4 regions of the Nicoliella sp. ESL1106 genome follow, and region 1 is predicted to be linked to each of the others. Evidence: riboswitches for the same ligand, from Rfam matches in the RefSeq annotation. Region 1 holds a riboswitch; each other region holds the start of a gene.
The links. A riboswitch is a leader RNA that binds a small molecule or an ion and turns the genes downstream of it on or off. The one in region 1 is predicted to bind thiamine pyrophosphate.
Positions count from the first base shown of each region.

Region 2: linked by a shared signal. The riboswitch ahead of thiW (energy coupling factor transporter S component ThiW) and the one ahead of thiS (sulfur carrier protein ThiS) in region 1 are both predicted to bind thiamine pyrophosphate.
Region 3: linked by a shared signal. The riboswitch ahead of ACSVI6_RS07420 (uracil-xanthine permease family protein) and the one ahead of thiS (sulfur carrier protein ThiS) in region 1 are both predicted to bind thiamine pyrophosphate.
Region 4: linked by a shared signal. The riboswitch ahead of ACSVI6_RS02585 (ECF transporter S component) and the one ahead of thiS (sulfur carrier protein ThiS) in region 1 are both predicted to bind thiamine pyrophosphate.

Region 1 covers NZ_CP196341.1:392,779-395,965, reverse strand. The annotation lists gene ACSVI6_RS08530 (thiazole synthase) at 1-610, opposite strand, end outside; gene thiF (sulfur carrier protein ThiS adenylyltransferase ThiF) at 612-1,274, opposite strand; gene thiS (sulfur carrier protein ThiS) at 1,277-1,474, opposite strand; TPP riboswitch at 1,523-1,617, opposite strand; TPP riboswitch at 1,699-1,792, opposite strand; gene ACSVI6_RS08515 (amino acid permease) at 1,939-3,187, opposite strand, start outside.
Region 2 covers NZ_CP196341.1:82,710-85,896, reverse strand. The annotation lists gene ACSVI6_RS07250 (M20/M25/M40 family metallo-hydrolase) at 1-25, shown strand, start outside; gene ACSVI6_RS07245 (deoxynucleoside kinase) at 426-1,055, shown strand; TPP riboswitch at 1,117-1,209, shown strand; gene thiW (energy coupling factor transporter S component ThiW) at 1,288-1,800, shown strand; gene ACSVI6_RS07235 (NosD domain-containing protein) at 1,878-3,187, opposite strand, start outside.
Region 3 covers NZ_CP196341.1:121,745-124,931, forward strand. The annotation lists gene ACSVI6_RS07415 (LuxE/PaaK family acyltransferase) at 1-423, opposite strand, end outside; gene ACSVI6_RS07420 (uracil-xanthine permease family protein) at 426-1,730, opposite strand; TPP riboswitch at 1,832-1,938, opposite strand; gene ACSVI6_RS07425 (amino acid ABC transporter ATP-binding protein) at 2,167-2,895, opposite strand; gene ACSVI6_RS07430 (amino acid ABC transporter substrate-binding protein/permease) at 2,892-3,187, opposite strand, start outside.
Region 4 covers NZ_CP196340.1:651,994-655,180, reverse strand. The annotation lists gene ACSVI6_RS02595 (HAD family hydrolase) at 1-130, opposite strand, end outside; gene ACSVI6_RS02590 (D-alanyl-D-alanine carboxypeptidase family protein) at 223-1,239, opposite strand; TPP riboswitch at 1,414-1,505, shown strand; gene ACSVI6_RS02585 (ECF transporter S component) at 1,598-2,152, shown strand; gene ACSVI6_RS02580 (ABC transporter ATP-binding protein) at 2,256-3,187, shown strand, end outside.

The DNA of each region.
Region 1 (3,187 bases):
CCATTACGGCATCAATTCCCATTTCCATGGCTTCAGCAGCTTGACTAGGCCGTCCAATTCCGGCATCAACAATCACTGGTACTTCGATTTCGTTGACCAAAATTTGAATTAGGTCCTTAGTGGCTAAGCCGCGGTTAGTCCCAATCGGTGCGCCTAATGGCATCACCGCTGATGCTCCAGCTTCAACTAACCGCTTTGCAGTGATTAAATCTGGTAAGAAGTATGGCATTACGGTAAAACCTTCATCAGCTAAAATGGAAGTCGCCTTGATCGTTTCTGCATTATCGGGCATTAAGTATTTTTTGTCTGGAATCACTTCTAGCTTAATGAAATCACTGCCGCTTAATTCGCGCGCGATTCGAGCCATCCGAATTGCTTCTTCGGCATTTTTACAACCAGAAGTATTCGGTAAGATAGTGACATTTTCTGGAATAAAGTTTAAGATATTTTCGGCTGCTGCTTCGGTTCTACGCAATGCCATTGTGATAATTTCAGCCTTGGCATTATGAACTGCAGCATCAATTAGGTCGTATGAATATTTACCTGAACCTAAGATAAACCGTGATGTAAAATGGTGTCCGTTAATTACTAAATCGTCTTTAATTGCCATGTTAAATTTCCTCCTTATTTTCAACCACTGGTAGTTGCATGAGTAATCTTAAAATTGCGTTTGCTTGATGACCGGCACAAATAATTACCCGTGGTGCCATCAATCCCTCTGATCCACTCGTCTGACCATCACCACTAATGTAGACGTTTGGGGATTGTTGTTTGGTTTGAATTTGATTTGCACCATGGACCCCCGCTAATCCGTTGCCCATTACTAATGGTTTATCTGGAAAAGCACTGGTCGCCCCATCGAGTAGCATCGCCTTGGCAGCAGGGTTATCAAAAGCTTCACAAATAATGTCACAGTCAGCAAAGAGTTGCTCAATATTTTCAGCACTGACCTTTGTTTTAATCGCATCCACTTTAATAAAGGGATTAAATTCTAATAAATTTTGCTTTAATGCAGTGACCTTTGGCATCCCAATTTGACTGAACTTGAACTGTTGGCGGTTCAAGTTGCTTAATTCCACATCGTCAAAATCGATTAGGGTCAAATGACCCACGCCTGAACGCGCCAATGCAATTGCAATGTTAGATCCTAACCCGCCTGAACCTGCAATCGTAACATGTGCATTCTTTAGGGCCTGATACGAGTTGTCAACATTGCGATCCTTCATCTGCATAAAAAAATCTTCAACACTGATTCCATCAATTTGAACCGTCATTGCTAACCACCTCCTACGAACGAAATTAATTCAACGTGATCATTTGGATTTAAAGTAATTCCATCGATTTCATTGCGATGGACGATTGATCCGTTTAATTCGACCACAACGTTATCTTGATGCTGAGCATATTGAGCCAATAAGAATGATAGCGGTTTTCCCGCCAATGCTTCCACTGGCTTTCCATTAATGGTTACCAAAGTAAAAACCTCCTTTCTAGACCCAAGAAAGGAGGTTTTTTAACGCACTAGTTAAGATTAAACCCCTTCCTTCGGTAGTATCAACTACATCAGGTTCAATGAGTATAATCTCAGCCAATTACTTGGCACCCCAGTGTTTAAATTATCATCACAATTGTAAATAAAAAACGGTTCCCCTAGTAAAACCCAGGAGAACCGTCCTAATTATTCGATAATTAATCAGCGATAAAAGAACTGCATCTCCCTTCGCTGGTATTAACCAAATCAGGTTCAATGGGTATGATCTCAGCCAATTGCTTGGCACCCCAGATACAATGTGATAAATATTTAATTTTGAACACCCATATATTAACACTAAGCTTAAAAATTTGTCAACAATAAAATTTTAAGCCTAGGACAGTTTGATAAAAAGCTAGCAACAAAAAATATCTTATTATCGAACGATAATAAGATATTTTTTAATATTATCCATTTATACTTGCTTCTGATTTTCTTTGGCTAATCAATACATATCCACCAAATCCAACTGCCCATACAATTGCAGCAATGGCACCTACAACATCATCGGGAATGAAGAATAAACTAGCGAAGATTACCAAAAAGAAAGCGATGGTGAGCGGACTGGTAACATTGTACCAAGGCGTTTTAAACCCATTTTCAATATAATCACTTGATTGACGATATTTCCGATGTGCAAGCATTGTTAATGCGTATACCAAGATATACATATCACTAGATGCACCAGTTACGATTGTAAAGACTGCTCCAGTCGCTGCACTAAGGCTCATAATTGGAGTGATCAATGCCAAACTAGCTGATAGTAAAATGGCAGCTGCCGGAACCCCAGAATTAGAGATTTTACCAAACTTTTCCTTCATGAAGCTGCCTTCCTTCGCTTCAGTCGCTAGTTGGTAAAAGTGACGCCCAGCTGAGAAGATACAGCTATTTAATGCCGAAGCAGCAGAAGTTAGAACCACAAAGTTGATCACAGCTGCAGCAGCTGGAATTCCAACCAATTGGAAAACTTGAACGAATGGACTTTTATCTGGTGAAAGCGAAGTCCATGGAATAATTCCCATAATTACCACCAATGCACCAATGTAGAATAGTAAGATGCGAAGTAAGGTTTCATTAACTGCCTTCTTGATCACGTGCCGTGGATCCTTTGCTTCACCAATCGTGATACTTACGAATTCAATTCCTTGAAAGGCGAAGAATACCATTGGAAACGCAGAAATAAAGTTAAATGAACCGTGGGGGAATAATGTCAAATTATTAGTAATGTTAGCAAGTGATGCATGACCAAGTGGCGTTGCGCTGTGTCTAAAGATCATAAAAATCCCGGTAACGATCAAAGCAACGATTGCGATAATTTTGATCATTGCGAACCAGAATTCGGTTTCACCAAACAGACGCGCAGCCACTAGGTTTAAGCCACAAAGAACAGCCAAAAAGACGACTTCAATCAACCATGCTGGCAGATTAGGAAACCAGAATTGTACATAAGTGGCCACCGCAGTTACTTCAGCCATACAGACAAACACCAACCCGATCCAGTAGGTCCAACCTGTGAATCGACCTGCAGCAGGTCCTAGATACTTAGTAATAAATGATACAAACGTGTGGTGCGATGGATCTGAATAAAACATTTCTCCAATTGCACGCATCATCAAGAAGAAGAACAATCCTAAGACTAAGTATACGATCAAAATG
Region 2 (3,187 bases), 310 kb from region 1:
TATTGCTGTAGCATACTTAAAGTAGTTTATGATTGGAAGAAAGTAAATAAGATATGAATGAGATGGAAGCTAAACATCACGCTAACTTAATACTTAAGCGATTGCAACCTTGGTTCAAAGGTCTTTTTAATACTAGATATCGTTTAATTTTGGTAAATGATCAATATGATCGTTGCTATAATTTTTATATGGAAATTAGCCGAAATCAAACGCTTACTAGGGTGGTTCCACTTCATGAAATTGATGATTACGACATGAATGCGTTGTTTTTAATTTTAAGATTTTTAAATCAAGAGTGTCACCTGTCGATTGAGTTTCGTAATTTCACAGCTCAAGAGGTAATCATTTTGAAACACTACTTCCACTAGGATATTATTAAACTGATTTGATATAATGGAAATAACTATTTAATGGGGGTGATCTTAATGATTACATTAGCTGGTACAGTTGGTTCTGGTAAAACATCATTAGCGCAGAAGCTAGCAGAACATTTAGATACGGATGCTTTTTTGGAACCCGTTGAAAGTAATCCAATTTTACCAAAGTTTTATGCAAATCCAAAAAAGTATGGTTTTCTTTTACAAATTTATTTTTTGAATAAACGATTGGAAATGATTAAAAAGGCGCAGACTCATCATAACAATGTTTTAGATCGTTCAATTTATGAAGACTCCGTTTTTACAGATGTTAACTATAAATTGGGTAATATTAACTTAACTGAAAAGAACGTTTATGATAGCCTTTTGAACAATATGATGCAAGAAATACCAAATTCCAACCGTAAGAAAAAACCAGACTTATTGGTTTTCATTGATATTGATATTAATCACCAATTAGAGCATATTAAACGGCGGGGCCGTGAGTTTGAACAGGTTAATAATAATCAACATTTATTGGATTACTATCAAAAATTACAGTTAGCATATCAACGTTGGTATGATAGTTATCGTGAAAGTCCTAAAATGAAGATTAATGGTAATCGTTATGATTATGTTAATAATACTGATGATTTAACTGAAGTACTTAGACAGATCGAATATCACGTTGTTAAATAATTAGTTTTGACTAATTTTATGCATTATAGTAGTATTGATTACGTTATAATAATTTAAAGTATAAATATTAATGGGGTGCCGATTGTTGGCTGAGATTATACCCATGAACCTGATCCAGGTAATGCTGGCGATAGGGATTAATCATAATTCAACCATAATAATCTCTATCTATTTAGATAGGGATTTTTTATTTTGGGACACTATTATTTATTTATACACAGGAGGATGAAGAATGGGTCAACAAAATCGAATTCAAAAGGTAACGATTTTGGCAATTATGATTGCATTGGATTTTGTGCTATCACCGATTTTCAGAATTGAAGGGATGGCACCAATGTCTAGTGTCTTAAACGTTACTGCTGCAGTAATGATGGGGCCAGTTTATGCAACGGTTATGGCAGTCGTGTGTGCATTGATGAGAATGTTATTTTTAGGAATCCCACCATTAGCATTTACTGGGGCTGTCTTTGGAGCATTCTTAGCTGGAATATTGTACTTATATAAGCGTAATACCTGGATGGCAATTATTGGGGAAGTAATTGGCACTGGGTTAATTGGCTCGCTAGCATCATATCCAGTAATGGTTTGGTATACTGGTACACATAGTCAATTGTTTTGGTTTGTATTTACACCTCGCTTTTTTGGTGGGGCAATTTCAGGATCAATCATTGCATACTTGATTCTCCTTAAGTTAGTAAAAACAAATCAATTTAAAAGGATTCAACGGTTATTCTTCAAAAATTAATTGCATTAAAAATTAAAAGCGTAGCTATGTCATTCATAGCTACGCTTTTTTGATGCTATTTAATTTGGTGTCTACCATTAATTGCCAATTGGAATATTGACGTTGGTAGGGTTATTACCATTTTGAAATTCATCATTGTTAATTGAATATAGCACCTTGTTATTACTTGCATTTCCGTTGATAACAACCTTGGAGTTTGATGTAGCTCCGTCAATTGTATCTAATTTAATCGTGTTATTATTGCCCCCCATAATTAACTCACGGGTGGCCTCAGATTCTTGTTCTGAAGTGAGGTGATTTCCTTGAAGGACATTATTATTTCCTGAGATGTAAACATCCCCGATTTTTTTATCAAAGCCCTTTGGATTGTCCTTATCACCACGAATATAAATCGAGTTATTAGATAGGGTGTTATAGTTCCCAGTAATATAGATTGCCCGACTATAGTATGATTGAATGTTATTGTTTGAAATCATAACATGATCACCGTTATTAACTTCAACATTGGTGAATCCATCTGGATAAATGTTGTTATTGGAGATATTTGCAGCATATGGATTGTCTAATTTAACAGAAATACCACCAGGTTGAGCACCGATAAAGTTATTAACAATTTTAGCTTGCTGTGACGCTCCTAGCAATTGGACACCATTGGTCAACTCTGAAATCCAGTTATCTCTGATATCTGGAGTATCGGCACCACTTAAGGTAATTCCGTAGGTAGCGTTTTTCATTGCTATATCATGAATTTTTAACCCATCAGAATCTTGTGGACCGCTTATTAGCGTTTGAATGCTGTTAGGATTATTACTACCGATCATATTGAGATGGTCAATTTCGATTCCGCTTATTCGAGGTGACTTGTTAGCAACCCCAATTTGAATCCCCGTCGTGTTACCATCAGCGATGATTAATCGACTACCACCCCCTGTAACCAACGTACCGTTTTGAGAATCAACATTAGAACGTAATCCCGCATTGATTCCTTTGATGCGAACATGGTTACTATCAATAACTACTGGTGTTTTAAGATAAAAGTCACCATTTGGAATTAAAATGGTTCCACCAGAAGATGGCATCTGGGAAATAATCTTGTTAATGATTGCTCCAGAATCAGTATTGGTATCGCCGCTTTTAACGCCGTAATCAGTTAATTTGTAGTAAACATCAGATAGGGCATCTTTACCATTTTGACCAGTATCACCCTTTGGGCCTTGAGCACCAGTGTCACCCTTTGCTCCATTTGCTCCAGTATCTCCCTTTACTCCTGGAGTACTCGTCCCAGCAGCACCGGTGTCCCCCTTAGGACCTTGTAGACCAGTTGCACCGATGTCCCCCTTAGGGCCTTGTAGTCCAGCAGTACCAGTGTCACCCTTAGGCCCCTGTA
Region 3 (3,187 bases), 270 kb from region 1:
AAATAGACCAATGATCCGCATTTTATCATGATCAGGCATTACAAATTTCTTGAACGGAAAGCGCATCGAAGCATCCCAAGTTTTAAAAGTGGGGTGATAATTACGACTCCGATGGGTTGGATCGGTCGTTCCACTCGACATAAACACGGGTTCATCATCCGTAATCGGGGTGGCAGATAAGGTCAATCGTTTATAACCCTGAATTGGCATCAATGGAATTTCAGTCCAATCCCGCACTAACAACGGGGTCTTTCTTTGACTCTTGGCATACTTTTTAAACGGCAAGTTATTTTCAAATTGATAGTTAAATATTTTAAGCGCTAGTTCATTAAACGCCCCTGCACTTTCGCTCGCATTCGCAACTGCGTATTGATCAATAAACGCTAAAACTTCTCTTTGAATTTCAACTGTTGATAGCACCATTGCTATTCCGCCTCCTGCTTTTTAAATGCTTTAGGAATTGCCACTAGGATAATGTGAAGAACAACTGAAGAAATTGCTCCTAATAAAATGTTATTAGTTAATAATGGCTTTAATGCTCCATTATAGCCAGAAGCATAAGCTGGAATCCCGATTGCAAGCATAATCGATAACCCAATAATTAAGTTATTCGTATCGTTATTTTCAGCGCGTTTTAAAATATTAAAACCAGTTGTAATTAACGTGGCCGCTGCTGGTAGGAACATCCCACCAATTACTGGAGCGGGAGTCAAAGATAAAAAGGCCCCTAGCTTTGGAATAAAGCCTAATACCACTAACAAACTACCAGCTAGTAGGATTGGTTTTCTAGAATGAATTCCAGTCAGCTTCATTACTCCTAAGTTTTGCGCAAATGCTGTGGTTGGGAACCCACCAATTAGTGATGACAAGATTGATCCCGCTGCTTCACCAGCAATTCCCTTTTCCATTCTCTTTTGGTCCACCTTAGTATTAGTTACATCAGCCGATGCTTCATATACTCCCAATGCCTCAATAATCGCCACACAGTAGGCAATGAAGAACGTTAAGAAGATGGTCCAATTAAACTTCAACATCCCATAAGGCAAGATGTGTGGTAAGCCGAACAGCGGCTTAGAACCAACCGCTGATAGATTGATCATGCCAGTCAATCCTGCAATCAGATCACCAGCTACCAATGCAATTAAAAATGAATAGCGATGCCAAGCACCCTTTCCAAAAATCGATAAAAAGACTACGATTCCTGCGGTTACAATTGCTACGAATAAGGTCTTGGGTGATGCAAATGATGCTGCAGTCGGGTCCCCACCTAAAAATTCCGCTAGTGTAAAACTAGCTAATGAGACCCCCACTAAAAAGATAATCGTTCCAGTGATCGCTGGTCGAAGCCATTTAGTTAACTTGGACAATAAACCAGTAACCGCTAAAAAGAAGGCTAAGATCGCACTTAGTAAAATCGATCCGCCAGCTGCGGGTAACGTCCCCGTTTTTCCAGCATTGATCATCAACGCATCAAAAGCTGCGGATGGTCCCTGCACAATTGGAAGGCGAACTAACTTAGTGGCTTGAATAATCGTTACTAACCCAGATGCAATAAAAATTGCATTAACTAAATTAGTCGATAAGCTCAGTGATAACCCAGCTGTTGAAGCCACAAAAATTGGATCTAACCATACATTTGAAACAAAAATATGTTGAATACTTGCAAGAAACGTTTGCCCCCATTTTAAGTTTGCGGGATCCAAACTTTGCTTTTCCTGTTCATTATTCATGAAAACATCTCTCCTTAAGCATTTTGGCTTAATTAAACTGAGAACCCAATTCACAACAAAAAATTGGATAGTTTGCACCACAAAAAGAATTGGATAGTTTTCATAAATATCCGCTGCATTCCTACGCTGGTACTAACCAGATCAGGTTCATTAGGGTCAAGGTTTTGATTAACCTAGTCTCAGCCGAACGGCTCCCCTTGCAGTTAATTAAGTAATTTGAGTATAGCATAATCAAACAACAAGCAAAAGTGACATTTTTAGATAAATGTTTCAAAAAATAGTGGATATTATAGTAACAAAAAAGTTATTTTATTTTTAGTGAACCAACCAATTCGCCTCCTAAAGAGTTGATTTAGCCATCATCCAAATTGTTATCAAAGCATAAAAAATAACCACCTTACGAAATTCGCAAGATGGTTATTTCATTATTTATTTTTTATAGCACTTTTTCCAAGAATGATTGTAATCTGGCATTTTTAGGATGATCAAAGATTTCTTCAGGCGTTCCTGATTCCAAAATCTTACCGTCATCAACAAAGACCACGCGGTCCGCAACTTCACGGGCAAAGCCCATTTCATGGGTTACGACCACCATTGTCATTCCATCCTTAGCCAACCGCTTCATTACTTGCAAAACATCACCAACCATTTCTGGATCAAGGGCACTGGTGGGTTCGTCAAATAACATGATGTCTGGCTTCATGGCTAAAGCACGGGCAATGGCGATCCGTTGTTTTTGACCACCAGAAAGTGATTGCACCTTTGCATCAAATTTTTGGGAAAGGTTAACAACTTCCAAGAGTTTCTTGGCTTGTTCAGCAGCTTCTTCCTTAGTTTCCTTCTTTAACTCAACTGGTGCTAACATGATGTTGTCACCAACTGAAAGATTGTTAAAGAGGTTGAAATGTTGGAACACCATCCCGATGTTTTCACGAACCTTATTCATATCGGTCTTTGGGTCTGCGATGTCCTTCCCATCAATGATTACGGAACCAGAGGTTGGTTCTTCCAACTTATTCAAGGTTCTTAATAACGTACTTTTCCCAGATCCGGATGGTCCGATAATTACGACCACTTCGTTTTTTTGAACTTGAAAGTCAACGTTCTTTAAAACGTGGTTGCTCCCGTAGTTCTTGACTAGGTTTTTAACGTCTACTTTAATCATAATCTAGTTCTCCTTTCACCCCATTTAGATAACCAGGTCAACAGCGTGATCACGATTAAGTAAATCAAAGCAACAATTGTCCAGACCTTAAATCCTTCAAGGTTTCTTGCGATAATAATTTTACCAGTTTGGGTTAATTCTAGAATTCCAATAATTGATAGGATTGAAGTATCCTTCAAAGTGATAATAAATTGGTTAATGAATGATGGAATGATTAACTTAATTCCCTGTGGAAGAATAACCTTAAACATCGACTTGGAGAATGGCAGTCCTAAACTCCGAGCTGCTTCCA
Region 4 (3,187 bases), on a different replicon from region 1:
CCGTCATAAAGCCCAGGTGTAGATTTTGCTTTGCCAAATTCATTAACTGTTTGGACAATCGAGATGCGTTAATTTCACCATCTGCGGATAAAAAATCACGATCAAGATCAGCCAAGATCAATTTAGTCATTTTGCAACCTCCCGAAAATAAAAAACTCACGTCTTAACCGTGAGTTTAATTTTAATTGTGATTATTATATCATTTTTGCAGATTTTTGACGATTAATTGTAAATGGATGAATTTTTATAAATGTACTTCATCAAATCACGTTGATCACTAAATTCATAAGGATCATTCAAAGTAATCGTAATCAAGCGGTGCTTCCCTGGTAGTTGGCCAGTTCCAACAAAACATAGCCCTGCAGCTGGAGTATAGCCGGTCTTTAAACCATCAACGCGCAGACTTGCATCATAGAAGGTCCGCCCCTTAAGCAGGTTGTTGTAGTTATATAGGTTTTGCCCCGCAACCTTGGCCGTACCCCTGCTAGCATCATTTAATACCTTTGGATAATAAGTTAAAACGTGTTGCGCAATTACTGCCAACGCCTTTGCACTTACCATGTTCCCAGCAGTGGCTCCACCAGAATACTTATAACCATAATGAACTAAATCATTATTTTCAAGTCCAGATGGTGAATTAAAGGTCGCAGAAATTCCCCATGCCCTTGCTTGTTTATTCATCATATTCACGAACTGACCATTTGAGCCAGCGACCCATTGTCCCAATGCAATCGTAGCTGCATTTGATGATTGGATCAGTGCTGCTTGATAGAGCTGTTTTACGGTATATTTACGACCAGCAACCAGCTTAAAGCCACCACCAACGTTATTATTGTAACTCATACTCCGTAAGCCAGCATTAGAAGTATCAACGACTTGATTCCAGCCATTCGTCTCCTGTGCTTTTCTAACCACCAGGTACAATGACATTAACTTGGCTGTGGATGCCACCTTCATTTTTTGATTAATGTTTTTAGCATAGATGACCTGTCCGTTCGTAGCATCGATCGCAATTGCAGCCGCTGCATTCTTCATCTTATAGTTTCCAGGAACAATATTATTAGTAGTGATTCCTGATGCACCATCGTCATAGTTATAATCATAATTATAATCAGCACTGACATTAACTGTTTTTGTCGAAACAACATCTAAAAATGGAGTAATTTCTGATGCTGATGCTAATCCGACAACAGCAGTTAATACAATTGCCATCTTTTTAAAATTCTTTTTAAGATCCATTTAACCAACCCTTCTCTGATTTCGATATCCTAAATAATAAGTTAACACCTTAGCACTTTATTAACAATTGATTATTGATAAATGTAAACGAAGTGTTATTTAAGATTTATGCCTGTAATATTCAAACTTGCATTTAAGAAAAAATTAAGTTATACTGTTCTAGTTAATTAAATAGATAGATGTTTGGGGTGCCTTTTTTGGCTGAGATGATACCCATTGAACCTGATCCAGTCCGTACTGGTGGAGGGAAACGTTTTATCAATGGTGTACATATTCCGAAGGGGACCTCAGTATTTGAGGTCCCTTTTTTCTGTCTATCTAAAATAATTGTTTAATTTATTGAAGGGAAGGATTTTCCATGTCTAAAAAATGGAGTCTTAGAAACATTATTTTAATTGCATTGATTGCAATTGTCTGTGGGGTTATTTTCTGGTTGACTAGTTTTATCTATAACGCATTAACACTAGTTTTAACACCAATTGGTCTTGCTCCCGCAGCAAACGATATTTCACTTGGTCTTTGGATCGTTGCTGGTCCATTAGCAGGGGCTATTTTCAGAATGCCTGGTGTTTCCATTTTCTCAGAAGTTGCCGGAGCCGTTGTTGAAATGTTCTTGGGTGACCAATGGGGAGTTATGAACGTTGTCTCAGGTTTAATTCAAGGTGCCGGAGCTGAATTAGGTTTTGCAGTTACTGGTTACAAGAAGTACGGCCACTTCCAATTATTGTTAGGTAGTATCTTCACTACCATCATTACTTTTACTTGGGATTGGTTCAAGAATGGATACAACGCATACGGTTTTGGAATGTTGATCTTCTTATTCATCGTTAGATTTATTTCAATCTGGGTATTTAGTGACCCAATTCCATTGGCCATCAAGAAGCTCCTAAACAGAAGCCACGCCATTGCATAATCATTTTAACGATTCAATGCTTCATAAATTTAAATGAATTTAAAGCACTTATAAAGCCAAGCTTGTAAGTGCTTTATTTTTAAATTACCAGGAGGAATTAACCATGACCACCGTTTCAGTTAGTCATTTTACATTTACCTACCAGCATCGCTCACAACCAGTATTAGAAGACGTGAACCTAACCTTTCCGAACGAAAAAATTAGCTTGATTGCTGGACCATCTGGAACTGGTAAATCGACGCTTTTAAAGTCAATTGCCGGTTTATATCCTGAGTTTGCCAATGGTGATTACACTGGTGAAATTAAAATTGGTGACAAGGAGATCAAAGACATTGCCCCTACTGACTTCAGCGGCTATGTGTCAATGATGTTTCAAAACCCCAATCAACAGTTTACGATGACGAACGTATATGATGAACTCCAATTTGCACTTGAGAATAGACAGTTAGATCCTAAAATCATCCCCCAACGAATCGATGATGCACTAGAATTCGTGAACATCACTAAGTTAAAGCACCGTGACTTGAACGCCCTATCCGGTGGTGAAAAGCAAAAGGTCGCCTTAGCCATCATCATCGCAATGGATTCCGACGTTATTTTATTGGACGAACCATTTGCGAGTCTAGATCGTCAATCGCGAAGTGATCTGCTATATCAATTGACCCGCTTACGTGATCAAAAGAATAAAACGATCATCTTAGTGGACCATGACCTTTCTGGTTACGACAACATTGTCGATACGTTCTTCTACCTGAAACCCAACCAATTTCAAATTCAACAGTTAAGTAATGCAGAGGTCCAAAAACTATTAGTACCATTTGATAATCAAGAGTTAGCGGCCGTCCACTTCCCGATTCCCGATAATAACGAACCAGCCGATCTGATCTTAAACAGTTGTGAACTAAAGCAAAACCAAGGCGTATTGCTAAAGGCTGACCAATTCAAATTTCCAGCAAAGCAAATCACATTGATCACAGGTGAAAATGGAATCGGTAAATCGACCTTGTTCAAAGCTTTAACACGGCTCTTTAAGTA